3 regions of the Comamonas sp. 26 genome follow, and region 3 is predicted to be linked to each of the others. Evidence: predicted binding sites of a transcription regulator. Region 3 holds the regulator's gene; each other region holds the start of a gene.

The links. Region 3 encodes sigma-54, which starts transcription at its own class of promoters, with help from an activator protein. Its sites were predicted from a motif close to TGGCANGNAANCTGCTTT; they were not measured.
Region 1: the regulator sigma-54 is predicted to act here: its motif matches at 2,381-2,398, upstream of CLU84_RS20165 (ammonium transporter).
Region 2: the regulator sigma-54 is predicted to act here: its motif matches at 3,256-3,273, upstream of CLU84_RS00975 (isopenicillin N synthase family dioxygenase).

What each region holds. Positions count from the first base shown of each region.
Region 1 is NZ_PEFL01000003.1:440,218-445,020, forward strand. It holds gene metH (methionine synthase) at 1-1,717, shown strand, start outside; gene cynS (cyanase) at 1,813-2,256, opposite strand; gene CLU84_RS20165 (ammonium transporter) at 2,435-3,667, shown strand; gene CLU84_RS20170 (hypothetical protein) at 3,717-4,055, shown strand; gene CLU84_RS20175 (glycerophosphodiester phosphodiesterase family protein) at 4,206-4,803, opposite strand, start outside.
Region 2 is NZ_PEFL01000001.1:203,225-208,027, forward strand. It holds gene CLU84_RS00965 (porin) at 247-1,452, shown strand; gene CLU84_RS00970 (acyl-CoA-binding protein) at 1,622-1,876, shown strand; gene CLU84_RS00975 (isopenicillin N synthase family dioxygenase) at 2,062-3,057, opposite strand; gene CLU84_RS00980 (ABC transporter substrate-binding protein) at 3,548-4,564, shown strand; gene CLU84_RS00985 (nucleoside deaminase) at 4,578-4,803, shown strand, end outside.
Region 3 is NZ_PEFL01000001.1:32,814-37,616, forward strand. It holds gene lptA (lipopolysaccharide transport periplasmic protein LptA) at 1-295, shown strand, start outside; gene lptB (LPS export ABC transporter ATP-binding protein) at 292-1,074, shown strand; gene CLU84_RS00165 (RNA polymerase factor sigma-54) at 1,217-2,818, shown strand; gene CLU84_RS00170 (aspartyl/asparaginyl beta-hydroxylase domain-containing protein) at 2,896-3,819, opposite strand; gene CLU84_RS00175 (DUF711 family protein) at 3,955-4,803, opposite strand, start outside.

The DNA of each region.
Region 1 (4,803 bases), on a different contig from region 3:
GCATGGCATTACCGACTTCATTACCGAAGACACAGAAGAGGCGTATCAGCAGCTCGTGGTGCAAGGTGGCGGTCGCCCGTTGCACGTGATTGAAGGCCCGCTGATGGATGGCATGAACGTGGTGGGCGACCTGTTTGGTGCAGGCAAGATGTTCCTGCCGCAGGTGGTCAAATCGGCCCGCGTGATGAAGCAGGCCGTGGCTCACCTGGTGCCCTATATCGAGGAAGAAAAGCGCCAGCAAGAAGCGGCGGGCCTGGACGTGACCAGCCGCGGCAAGATCGTGATCGCCACCGTCAAGGGCGACGTGCACGACATCGGCAAGAACATCGTCACTGTGGTGCTGCAGTGCAATAACTTCGAAGTCATCAACATGGGCGTGATGGTGCCTTGCCACGAAATTCTGGCGCGTGCCAAGGCCGAGGGCGCAGACATCATCGGTTTGTCGGGGCTGATCACCCCCAGCCTGGAAGAGATGCAGTACGTGGCCGGCGAGATGCACAAGGACGACTACTTCCGCATCAAGAAGATTCCGCTGCTGATCGGTGGCGCCACCTGCTCGCGCGTGCACACGGCCGTGAAGATCGCGCCCAAGTACGAAGGCCCGGTGCTCTACGTGCCCGATGCCTCGCGTTCGGTCAGCGTGGCGCAGAGTCTGCTGGGCGAGAACAAGGACGCCTATCTGCAGGAGGTGGAGGCTGACTACGACAAGGTACGCACTCAGCATGCCAACAAAAAGAAAACACCGCTGTGGACGCTGGCGCAAATCCGCGCCAATGCCACCGTGGTCAACCACGCACCCGTGGCGCCGCGCACCATGGGCCGCCGCGTGTTCAAGAACTTTGACCTGGCCGAGATCGCTCAGTACATCGACTGGGGCCCGTTCTTCCAGACCTGGGATCTGGCAGGCGCTTACCCCGCCATCCTCGACGATGAAATCGTGGGTGAGCAAGCGCGCAATGTGCAAGCCGATGCCAAGGCCATGCTCAAGAAAATCATCAAAGGCCGCTGGCTGCAGGCCAATGGCGTGATGGGCTTGTTCCCCGCCAACCGCGTGGGCGACGACATTGAGTTCTACACCGACGAGTCGCGCAGCGAAGTGCTAATGACCTGGTACGGCATGCGCCAGCAGACCGAAAAGCAGATGGTGGATGGCGTGATGCGCCCCAGCCGTTGCCTGAGCGATTTTGTCGCCACCAAGGAATCAGGCATCAAAGACTACGCCGGCATGTTTGCCGTGACCGCCGGCATTGGTGCCGAGAAGAAGGACAAGGAATTTGAAGCCGCGCTGGACGACTACAGCGGCATCATGTTCAAGGCCCTGGCTGACCGCCTGGCCGAAGCCTTTGCCGAATGCCTGCACCAGCGCGTGCGCAAGGATTTGTGGGGGTACGCCGAAGATGAAACCCTCAGCAACGAGGAACTCATCAAAGAGCAGTACAAGGGCATTCGCCCGGCTCCCGGCTACCCCGCATGTCCCGACCACACGGCCAAGATCGATCTGTTCAAGGCGCTGCAGGCCGACGACATTGGCATGACGCTGACCGAGAGTCTGGCGATGAACCCTGCATCGAGTGTGAGCGGCTTCTACATCGGCAACCCTGAAGCGGTGTACTTCAACGTGGGCCAGATTGGCGAAGACCAGTTGGCCGACATGGCCGAGCGCCGCGGCATGGATATTGAGGAACTGCGCCGCTTCCTGGCGCCCAATCTGGGCTAAGGCCACATTGGCTTCCTTCAAAGGCCGTGCATGCATGGCCTTTTTGTTTGACGCTTGTAGTCAGCCCCAAAGCCGTGGCGCTGAGCTAAAGCCGCTCAAGAGGACTTGTAGGGCAGGAATTTGCCTGAAAGCAGCACTTGCACGCGGTCGCCATTGGCATGGGGTTCGCGCTGTATGTCCATGCTGAAATCGATGGCGCTCATGATGCCGTCGCCGAATTCTTCGTGAATCAGTTCCTTGATGGTGCTGCCGTAAACGCTGACGATTTCATACCAGCGATAGATCAATGGATCGGTGGGCACGGCGGTTGGCAAGGAGCCCTTGTAAGGCACGACCTGAAGCCATCGCGTCTCTTCCTCGGTGAGCGAAAAAATACCGGCCAGCGTGGCCGCCTGCGCTGCATTGAACGTCATCTGGCCCAGGCAGCCTGCGGTGACCCACTCCTTGCTCAGGCCTACGGCCTTGGCAATGTCCTCCCATTTCAGGCCTTGATTCACTTTGGTGTCAATGATTTTCTCGGTAACGTCGTTGCGATTCATAAAAGTCTCCTCAGACAGTGGAATCTGTGAGTGACAGGCGCGGCACGCGAATCGTGCCTGCCGTCACCAGCCAGACAAATGAATGCAAGAACCGGGCCTGTAGTAGTGTGGCTTCGTTACTCTTTGGCACAAAAGCTGCTTACCTCCTGTCAAAACTACTGACCGAGGGAGGGAGTGCATGGAAATGGTGCCGTTTTCTGCCATCGACAAGGCAGACACAGCGTGGGTGATGATTTCTGCAGCCCTGGTGCTGTTGATGACGCTGCCGGGGATTGCGCTTTTCTACGCGGGGCTGGTGCGCCGCAAGAATGTGGTCAATACCCTGGCAGCGGTCTTTGCCGTAGCCTGCATCGTGACGCTGACCTGGTTCGCATTGGGCTACTCGCTGGCCTTCTCTGCAGACTCTCCGTGGCTGGGCAATCTAAGCCGCGCCTGGTTCTCTTCGCTGCATTACGACGGCAAGCGAAGCATGCTCTCCGTCAGCCATCTGGCGCCGCATTTGCCAGAGGCAGCCTATGCGCTGTTTCAGGCCGCCTTTGCCATCATCACCACCTGTCTGATTGTGGGTGCCGTGGTGGAGCGCATGCGTTTTGCCGCGTTGCTGGTGTTTGCCGCGCTGTGGAGTGTGGTGGTCTATGCCCCTGTCGCCCACTGGGTGTGGGAGGGTGGCGGCTGGTTGAACCAACTTGGTGCACTTGATTTTGCTGGGGGCGCTGTGGTGCATGTGAATGCTGGTGTGGCGGCCTTGGTCTGCGCCACCATGCTGGGGCGCAGACGTGGTTATGGAACCGAGGCTTTTGAGCCGCATAGCCTGGGCTGGACAGCCATTGGTACTGCGCTGCTGCTGTTTGGCTGGTTTGGCTTTAACGCGGGCTCTGCCCTTTCTGCCGATGGGCGTGCGGCACTGGCTTTTGTAGTCACTTTAGTGGCCGCCGCTGCGGGTGGCCTGGCATGGATGCTGATGGAGTGGGTGGTGCGAGGAGCCCCCACGTTGCTGGGGCTGCTGTCGGGTCTGATTGGCGGTCTGGTGGCCATTACGCCAGCTGCGGGTTTCGTGCAAGTAGGTAGCGCTGCCTTGATGGGTTTGATTGCTGGCGTGGTCTGCTTTTGGGGCGCGACCTGGCTTAAGCGCCGTCTGGGTGCCGATGATTCGCTGGACGTGTTTGGTGTGCATGGTGTGGGCGGTATCGTCGGGTCGGTGCTGACCGCCGTGTTTGCTGATCCAGTGATCGCAGGCACCAGCCCCACCGTGCTCAATCAGCTGGTCGCCGTATTGGCCGTCGCTGCCTACAGCGCGATGGGAACGGCCGTCTTGTTGTTTTTGATTCGCCTGGTCATGCCACTGCGGGTGGATTCTGTACAGGAAATGGAAGGGCTGGACATCAGCCTGCATCTGGAGCGTCAGCACTGAAACAGCTGTACGCGCGCTTTGCTTGAGTCAAACGTCAGGAGGTGCTTGTATGGAGGACAGCGAACGGCTGGCAATAGCCGCCCATCTGCATGTGGTTTTGCGCCGCAAGACGGGGAGGGTGACAGATACCGAATGGATGGCTGGCAATCAGCTCTATGCGCAGGCCATGGCGGATTTTGCGCTGGCGCATGCCCATGAAAAAGCCGACGAGGAATTGGCCAGACTGGCCCAGCGCTTGCAGGGCAGCTGGAGTAGTCCTGGAACGCCTAGGCGTGGTGGTACATCAAGCCCTGCTCCTGTGGCGGCAAGTGCCTCTGCACCCGCTCTTGCGCAGGAGCCGCAGATACTGCCGCGCAGCGCACCGCGCTATGTCGGAGGGTTGCGCTGAGAAAGCGCAGGCCGAAAGGCGGATGCAATGCCGGCTATGGTGGGGCAGGTGCAAGAAAAAACCCAAGGCACCGAAGTGCCTTGGGCGTTGGGCCGCGGTGCTTGATGCGCCGCGCAAGAGTGCAGGAAAAAAGTGGCCAGGGATACCGGCTTACTTTTTCAGCTCTTTTTCATAAGCCTCACGCGCTTTGATGCCTGTGGCGGTGAAATCGGTGAAGACACCATCAATGCCCAGGCGGAAGTAGGCGAGGAATTCCTGCACCGGATCGCCCTTGTAAATGCCTGCCAGGCGCGCCGCTTCATCACGGAAGGTAAAGCTGTGCACCACCAGTCCCGCCTTGTGCGCATTGGCAATCAGGCCAGTGTCTTTCAGCGTATTCACATCCTTTAGGCTTGCACCGGCAAGGTATGGCACGACAGAGTGGGCCAGCACCTGGGGCTTCCAGGGGCCAATGCCATCGGCATAGGTCTTGATCTCGGCCAGGCCGGGTGTGGTCAGCATGGCGCCAAAGGTGCGGGCGTCACCGGCCAATGTCCAGCTGTAAGGTCGGCCGCTGATGAAGGTCCATTCATCATTGGTGATGTAGACCATGGAGCCGTCCTGGAAGTTGATGTCATTGCCATCTACCAGCTGCACTCCCTTGGCCTTCATGCCGGCCTTGCGCAGGTATTTGAGGCTTTCCGGGTCAAAGCTCTGGATATAGATGGGGGCACTCTGGCTGTTGAGCTGGTTCTTCTCCAGTAGAGCC
Region 2 (4,803 bases), 170 kb from region 3:
TGGTGGAAATGCAAGGCATGTAAATCCATTGCAGAGACCTGTGCCAGCGCTTTACCCAAAGCGCTGGCATTTTTTGTTTAAAGACAGTGCTCATGCAATGCGGCGACATTCCTAGGGAATTCACCTTGAGTGAGTGGCACCAAATAAGCAATGGATGGCATCAACTGCACAAGAGCTGAAGTCTTCCTTTTTTAGAGTGATTTCGCGGATCAAAACCGCCAATTCATAACGAAAAGGAGACACAACATGCCGCGTATTTCACGAAAGTTCTGGGGTTTTTTTGCGCTGTCTGTCACCAGTCTGGCCAGTGCGCAGTCATCTGTCACTCTGTTCGGCGTGATGGATGCGGGCGTCAGCCGTTACATGGTGCGCAGCAATTCCTGGGATGGCTCCGGCCGAACCGCAAGTCAGGGCGTCTGGGCCTTGTCGCCCTCAGGCAATCTGGCCAGTCGTCTGGGCGTTCGCGCTGTTGAAGATCTGGGAGGCGGAATGTCTGCAAGCATGTGGCTTGAGGCTCCCGTGACCAACGATACGGGTGGTGGCGCGCTGAACTTTGGGCGGCGTTCCACCGTCAGCCTGACAGGCAACTGGGGCGAGCTGCGTCTCGGGCGAGACCACACGCCGTCGTTTCTGAATGACTGGGCGTTTGATCCTTACACCGTCAACGGCGTGGGTGTGAATCTGCTGGCCGTGGTCAGCAGCAACCTGGCCATTAACCGTGCGCTGAGTACACAGACTACCGGCACATTGACCGAGCGCTTGCTGGGCAATGGTCTGTCGGCAGGTACGGATAACTATCTGCGTGCTAATAACTCCATTGGCTACCACCTGCCAACAGGGCTGGGCGGTGTTTACGGTCAGCTGATGTATGCCTTTCCAGAAAATGATTCCAGGCGTGGCCGCTATGCGGGCGGGCGCATCGGCTGGGCCAGTGGCCCCACCGATATCGCGCTGGGTTATGGCGAAAGCATGCTGGGTACTTTCAATGGCCGAAAGGAAACCATCAAGTCATTGAACCTGGGTGGGTCGTACAACTTTGGCCCAGTCAAGGTTCTGGGTGAGTGGTCGCAGGTGCGCAATGCGCGCAGCGATGTTCAGGCCACTGACCGCTATGACGGGCTGCTGGCCGGTGTGCAGATCCCTGTCGGGCTCCATCAGCTCAGGGCATCGGTGGCGCGGGTGCAATTCAAGAACGGCCAGGGAACGGGCGACGCATCGGTGAACAAGCTGGCCCTGGGCTATGTGCACAACCTCTCCAAACGCACGGCACTGTACACCACGGTGTCACGTATCAGTGTGAGCAATGGGCACAACAACCCGGCTGTGATGGGTGTGACGCCGCTGGCCGTCAGCAGCCCAGTCATCATGCCGCAACCAGCCTACAGCAACAGCCCTGGAATGCAGCCACGCAGCGCATTGGGCTTTGATATGGGTCTGCGCATGGTGTTCTGAGGCCGGGCTGGCGTGCATGGCAGACGTGACTGTGAAGCGCAAACCTGGCTTTCAGCACGTACTGCGTTTCTGTGGTTGTGCACTTTGCGAAATAAAAAGAACGGTCGTTCTAATTTGATGGATTTTTGGCTACACTGCACTGAACTACTCAAAGCCCAGGAGGCCCTTCATGTCCGATCTGAACACCACGTTTGAAGAAGCCGTCAAGAATTCCACCTCGATCAGCGAGCGCCCTGATAACGCCACGCTGCTCAAGATCTATGGACTGTACAAGCAGGCCACAGATGGAGACAACGAGACCAAGAAGCCCAGCTTCACCGACATGGTGGCGCGTGCCAAGTGGGATGCCTGGGCCAAGCTCGAAGGCACCTCGTCAGATGAAGCCAAGCAGCTGTACATCGATCTCATCGCGTCGCTGCGCTGATCTGCGCCGCCCCTGATTACCGACAAGGCCCCGAGTTCCGGGGCCTTGTCGTTTCAATTCAGACCACATCACACCACGCCAAAGGCGGGGGGCTGGACCCCAAGCCAGGGATACCGAGGAAGGGGCGCCCCGCCCCGAAGGTGTCGTCCCCCTCAGGGGGAAGCGGCGCAGCCGCTCAGGGGGGATCAATACCTATTCGAGAAGTTGGCAGAGATGCGCTGTCGCAAATAATCCGCCCCTGTGATGGGCGGATATTTTTTGCCCGGCCCTTCAATGACCGCATCTTCGTTGGCCTGGCAAAAGAACGCCAGGCTGTAGCGCGAGCCCTGGTATTCATGGGGCTGCGGGTTGCGTACGCGGTGAAAGTTGCTGGGTAGCTGGTCGTCGCTCCAGCGCGTCAGCATGTCACCGATATTGCAGGTGATGACGCCGTCCACGGGCTCTACCGGCGTCCATTGCTGAGCTTCGGCCTCTTTTCCTGGCAGCACCTGCAGGCCGCCTTGTCGGGCGCGCTGGAACAGCAGGGTCAGGCAATCAAAGTCGGTATGCGCACCTGCACGCCACAAGCCTGTTTCTTCTTTCAATGCCGGGTCGACCGCAAAGTAATGCAGCATGCGCAGAGTGCTCTGGTAGCTGGGCACTGCTGGGTTGTGCGCGCGGGTAAAGAAGTCTTCGTCAAAGCCCAGCTTGTAGGCAAAGCAAGACAGCAGCTGCATGCCCACCTTCCAGCATTGCTGCTCAAACTCCAGTGTGGCTTGCTGGAAACCTGAAAGCTCCTCTTCACCGGGCCACAGCCCTTGCATGCGCGGGCGTGTGACTTGATAAGACTCCTTCTGGTCCGGTGTCTTGGTGGATGGGCGAATCTGCGCCTTGTGCTCCCAGCCGGCATTGCGTGCCAGCGGCCATTGCGCCTTCACTTCTGCGGGCTGGGCAAAGAACTGCTGCGCACGCTCAAACGCCGCATCGATATCGGCCTGCGCAATGCCGTGACCTGAAACCTGAAAAAAGCCGATGTCTACAGCGGCGCTCCACAGCTGTTCGGCAATTTCCGGCCTGCGCGCTTCAAAGTTGCTGATGTCGATGACGCGCACTTCGCGGGCGCTGGTCTCTACGCCCTGTCCGCCCATGCGGGCTTCCTTGTCGAGTTCGTCCAGTGCGTAAGTGGATTGGTTGGCATTCATGGTCTGCATAAGTCTCTCTCTTGCAATGACTTCAGACGCACGCGCATGGAGCGTTGGCTTGAGATGGCGTGCCTCTGAAGTATGAGGAACAAGTGCGGCCAAAGCCGTACCCGCTTCAAGAGCAATGACCCGCGAAGCTGCTGAATCTCTGGTTGAGAACAGTGCACCGTGCTGAACGCTTCTACTCTTGATTGAAGTGCAGCAAACACCGTGCCAGCAAGGCTTACGGGATAGATGGCGGCATTTTTGGTGCATTGCTTCAACTTGGTGCAGACCTGTGCATCAACGCATGCACAGTGGTGGTTACCTTGCACCGTTGTGAGTCGTTGGCACTACTTTTCAGAGGCGTCAAAAAGCAGGCACGCCAATTGCTTAGTTGATGAACGAGTAGAAGCGTTCAGCCTGCCATTCGCGCAGCGCCCGGAAATTGCTCATGTTCTGCCAGTGGCTGTGCTGCTGGATATGTGCCCCAAGACTTGAGAGTTCCGCCATGCAACGTCGTCATTTTCTCGCTGCCTTACCCCTATGTTCTGCGCCCTGGGTGCATGCGCAGAACAAGTCGCTGACTCCGCTGAAATTCACGCTGGACTTTCGCGTCACTTCGCAGACGGCACCGTTTTTTCTGGCGCTGCAAAACGGCTACTACCGCGAAGAAGGGCTGGATGTAAGTCTGGACGTGGGCTCGGGCTCGGTGGCTTCGATTACCCGCATTGCCAGCGGCGCCTACCAGCTGGGTCTGGGCGATATCAGCTCGCTGATCGAGTTCAATGCACAGAATGCTGGAACGCCCCGTGTGCAGGCCGTCTACCAGTACTACAACCGCGCGCCCTTCGTCATCATTGGGCGCAAAGATCGCGGAATCACCTCTGACTTCCTGAGCCTCAAGGGCAAGAAGGTCGCCGCTGCGGCGGTGGAGTCCACACGCCGTGCATGGCCCATGGTGGCGCGCAACAAGCATCTGCCTGCCGATCTGTTTTCATGGTCTACCACCGAGTTCTCAGCCCGCGATAACGTGATGGTGCGTGGTGATGTCGATGCCGCCACTTATTTCCATGACTCTGCGGTGTCGCTGTTTGCGCGCATCAAGCCCGAGGAACTTTCCATACTGCACTACACCGATGCTGGCGTGCAGCTGTATGGCAACGCCATCCTTGCTTCCAGCGCATTGATTGCTGAAAAGCCGCAGCTGGTTGCCGCCTTTTTGCGGGCCACCAACCGCGCGATTGTGGAGTGCATTGCCAACCCGGCCGCTGCAATCGCCGCCGTGCGCCAGCGCGAGCCGATTCTGGATGAGAAAACGGAGCTGGCGCGCTGGGCCATCACCACCCAGTACATCGCTGCGGCAGACACGAAAAGCCATGGTTTGGGCGACTTCAGCAAGCGCCTTCTGGAGCAGCAGGTGGACAGCGTGGTGCAGACCTTTGCGCTCAAAACAATGCCATCGGCGGATGCCCTGTTCAATAGCAGCATGTTGCCGCCCAAGTCGGTGCGAATGCTCAAGGCCTGAGGAGCAGATGCACATGTCTTTGCCTCAAGAACAAATACTCAATGACGTGGATGGCCGCTATCTGCGCCAGGCCATCACCTTGGCCGACAGGGCGCGTGAACGCGGCAACCGCCCGTTTGGGGCGCTGATTGTGGCGGCCGATGGGCGCGTGCTGGCCGAGGCCAGTAACGCCAACGGCGAAAGCGGCGACTGCACGGCCCATGCCGAGCTGTCGGCCATTCGCCTGGCCAGCCCGCTGT
Region 3 (4,803 bases):
TATCGTCAAGTTCATTCGCCGTGGCGAGATGCGCCGCTACCGTGGCGGCCAGCTCAGTGATCAGGTCACCGGCTCCATCATCGTCTACAACAACATCACGGACGTCTATACGGTCGATGGCGAGAAGACCAGCGGCGGCTTGCCCAGCTCTTCCATCGGTCAGGGCGGTCGTGTGCGCGCCATCATGGCACCCAAGGAAGGCACGCCGGGCGCTCAGCCCAAGCCTGCGACACCGGCTACGCAATTGCGCCAGAGCATGACTCTGGGTGGCGAGAAGGCGGACGAGAAGAAATGATTGAGCCCACCTTCTCCAGCAGCCGCACCGGCGAGTCTACGAGTCGTCTGGAAGCCAAGCATCTGGCCAAGTCCTATGGCAGCCGCAAGGTGGTCAAGGACGTGTCCCTGTCCGTGCAAAAAGGCGAGGTGGTCGGTCTGCTCGGCCCTAATGGTGCGGGTAAGACCACATCGTTTTACATGATCGTGGGTCTGGTGCGCAGCGATGGTGGCGAGATCTTTATTGATGGTCAGCCTGTCGGAGGCATGCCTATTCACCAGCGCTCGCGCCTGGGCCTGTCCTATCTGCCTCAGGAAGCATCCATCTTCCGCAAGCTCAGCGTGGAAGACAATGTGCGCGCCGTGCTGGAGCTGCAAAAAGACGAGCAGGGCAAGGCGCTGACGCAGGGCGAGATCGAAAAACGCCTGACCGGCCTGCTGCAGGAGCTGCGCGTTGAGCACCTGCGCCAGTCGCCCGCGCTGGCGCTGTCCGGCGGTGAGCGTCGCCGCGTGGAAATCGCGCGTGCACTGGCGACTCAGCCGCGTTTCATTCTGCTGGATGAACCCTTTGCCGGTATCGATCCGATTGCCGTGATCGAGATTCAGCGCATCATTGGCTTCCTCAAGGAGCGCGGCATTGGTGTGCTGATTACCGACCACAACGTGCGCGAAACACTGGGCATTTGCGACCATGCTTTCATCATCAGCGATGGGCATGTGCTGGCCGAAGGCACCCCCGAGGAGATTGTGGAGAACGCCGATGTGCGCCGCGTCTACCTGGGCGAACATTTCCGTATGTGATGAGCGCAGGCTTTCGCTCTCTCACATTCCCCCCGGCACTGGCGTTGACCAGCGCTGCGGGCCAGCGCATTGAAGCCGCACGGCGGCGAATTCTGAGTGGCGCGAGCATTTGCTGCAGCCGCCGGCTGGAGGCATTTAGCTGATGAAGCCAGGTCTCTCGCTACGCGTTTCGCAGCATCTCTCGCTCACGCCGCAGTTGCAGCAGTCCATTCAGCTGCTGCAGCTGTCCACGCTGGAGCTGGCGCAGGAAGTCGAACAGATGCTGGTCGACAACCCATTTCTGGAACGCGCTGGCGATGAGGCTGATGCAGGAAGCGATGCTCCTGCGGAGATAGCGCCTACCGCTCATGAATACAGCGCTTCAGACCATATTTCATCTGAAAAAGAGACAGGACAGGCGCAAACAGCTACTGACTCTGTAGCAGAGACCCCCAGCGCCGAAACCCCGGAAGCACTGAACTGGGATGCCGACGGCATTGACGGCCAGGATGGCGAGTGGGGCGGTGAATCCAGCAGCGAGTGGGACTCCCCCTCGGGCAGTGGCTCCACCCGCAACCGCGATGGTGATGGCGAAACCGATGCCATTGATCTGGCCCGCGAGCACGAAAGCCTGACCGCATTTCTGCACCGGCAAGCGCTTAGCCTGCGTCTGGGTGCCGAAGACTGCGCGGCGCTACGCTTTTTGATCGAATCGCTCAACGACGACGGCTACCTTGAAGACCCGTTGCAGGAGCTGGCCCGGAGTCTGGCGGGCGACGATCTGGAAGAGCGCGAAGAGCTGGAGCAGCGCTTTGCCATTGCGCTGAAGCTGCTGCAAAGTCTGGAGCCTGTGGGCGTGGGTGCGCGTGATCTGTCCGAATGCCTGCAGCTGCAGCTGCGTGATTTGATTCACACCGCTGAGGACGAAGGCACGACCGAGGCGCACATGAACCGCTTGAAGCTGGCGCAGGCCATTTGCAAGCAGCCCATGGACTTGCTGGCGCGGCGCGACCTGCGCAAGCTCACCAGCCTGTGCGGCGCGCGCGAGGAGCCGCTGCGCGAAGCCATGAGCCTTATTGCGGGGCTGGAGCCGCGCCCCGGTCGCCGCTTTGTGGATGTGGAGCGCAATATCATCGTCCCCGATGTCATCGTGCGTCCGGTGCGCGTCAGCTCAGGGCGCGTCGATTTTTCCGTGCAGCTCAATGCCGATGTGATGCCGCGCCTGCGGGTGCATGACATTTACGCAGGCGTGCTGCGCCGCCACAAAAGCAGCGAAGGCCATGCCGCGCTGCAACAGCAATTGCAGGAGGCGCGCTGGTTCATCAAGAACATTCAGCAGCGCTTTGACACCATCTTGCGCGTGTCGCAAGCGATTGTGGAGCGGCAGAAAAACTTCTTTGTGCATGGCGAGCTGGCCATGCGCCCGCTGGTGCTGCGCGATATTGCCGATCAGCTGGGCCTGCACGAATCCACCATCAGCCGTGTGACCACGGCCAAGTACATGGCCACGCCGCAGGGCACGTTTGAGCTCAAATACTTCTTTGGCTCGGGTCTGGGAACGGAGACCGGCGGCAGCGCCTCCAGCACCGCAGTGCGGGCGCTGATCAAGCAGTTTGTGGATGCCGAGAGTCCTAAAAAGCCGCTATCCGATGCCAAGCTGGCCGATATGCTCAAGGAGCAGGGCATTGAATGCGCGCGTCGCACGGTGGCCAAGTACCGCGAGCAGCTCAAGATACCGACGACGACGCTGCGCAAGGCGTTGTAGCCATCGCTGGGAATAAAAAAAGCCGCTGATGCATTGCTCAGCGGCTTTTTGTTTGGCGGGCTTGCTCTAACCGATGGTTAGCTGGGGATTAACCACCAGATAAACAAAGCCAGCACGCCAATCATCAATCCAAATTTGAGGATCTTGTAGAACGTCGGGTTCCAGCTGCGGAACGCGCGGCGGTACTTGCCGGCGTAGAACGAGATCTTGAACAGCTTGCTGATCATGCCGCGCGGATCGCCCTCGTTATTGGGCGAGCTGGCGGCGGCCACGACATTCTTGCCCAGCCAGTGGTTGAGCCACTGGGCAAAGCCGTTGGTCATGGGGCGCTCCACATCGCAGAACAGCACGATGCGGTTGCCTTCCGAGCGATTTTCAGCCCAGTGCATATAGGTCTCGTCGAAGATCACGCCTTCGCCCTCGCGCCAGCTGTAGGGCTTGCCGTCGACCTCAATCATGCAGCGGTCATCATTGGGTGCCAGCACAGCCAGGTGGTAGCGCAACGAGCCGGCATAAGGGTCGCGGTGCAGATTGAGCTTGGCGCCGGGCGGCAGCTCGGCAAACATGGCGGCCTTGATGCTGGGAATGGATTTGACGAGTGCGGTGGTCTTGGGGCACAGCTCCATGGCAGACGGGTGGGCATCGCCATACCACTTCAGGTAAAAGCGCTTCCAGCCGGTCTTGAAGAAGGAGTTGAAACCCGCGTCGTCATTGTTGGCGGCGGCCTTGATCTGCATGTTCTTTTGCAGATTCACGGCTTCCTCGCGAATCTCGCGCCAGTTGGCCTGCAGCGGCGCCAGCTCGGGGAAGGTGCTGGTGGGCAGATAAGGCGTGCGCGGCACCTTGCTGAACATCAGCATGAAGACGTTGAACGGCGCTGTGAACGTGGAGTGATCAAACAATTGCTTCACCACCTTGTGGCGCACCTTGCCGCGCAGGTGCATGTACAGCCCGCAGCCAAAGAAAAGCAGCACCAGTGCCAGAACGATAATTTTTGCCATAAGGGTCAATTTTACCGGGGGCACCCCGTTGGCGACCATGGGGGCAGGTCAAACAGAACCGGGGTAGGGGAATATCAATAACGATAGCTGCTAGCGCTTGATCAATAAGCGCTAGAGCCTTGTTTTGTATGAAATTCAAGGCAAAGCCAGTACCGCGCAGTTGCAGAGGTCGTCGCTTTCAAAGGCGGTTTTATCGCCCGCTTTTAGCCCTGGTACGGGAAACAGGCGCACGGTCAGCGGTTTGTTGAGCCGGTAGGCCATGGTGCCTGTGTCGCGCATGACGGCGGCGATCTGCTCATTGCTGCTGTCGCCGGGCACGGGCACGGTGTCGAGGCCAATGCCGCAGACGCTGCTGTAAGTCAGTAGGGCGCGAATATCGAACTCGTTGTTCAGGCTGGCCTGGGCCAGGCCTTGGTCTTCGGTCACGGCCAGCATCAGGCCGCTAAAGCCAATTGGCGTCACGCCCTGGACGGACTTGAACACGCGGGTCAGCAGGGCCGAGGCTTCCACCGTGCCGCTGGCGCCGAAATAGGGCACGCCCAGCAGTTGATAGACATCGACCATGGAGGCGCAGGACTTGGAGGGGGCCGCCGAGGTGTCCATGCCCGCAATGCGCCAGCCGTCGGCCAGTTTCACGCCATCGGCGCAGCGCTGGATGGCGGTGGCATGCGCGGTCAGCGACTGGCTCAGGCGCTCGAAGGCCAGCCTGAACCAGGTGGCGTGGTCCAGCTGCTGGCGCTGGGCTTGGAGCGCCTGGAGGTCAGCTACCATGAGATCTGGCGTTTCCAGACCCAGCACCAGCGCGCCATGGTGCTGGCCGCGGTGGTAGCTGGCCGGAAAGTAGGGAATGCCGGGCGCACAGTTGAAGTTGACCGTGAAGTTGAAATTGCCTTCGCCGCGTGGCGTGGTACGGGCAATTTCCTGAATCGCCTGCACGCTGTGGGCCAGCAGCTCGGTCTGCAAAAAACAGTGCTCGTCCAGGTC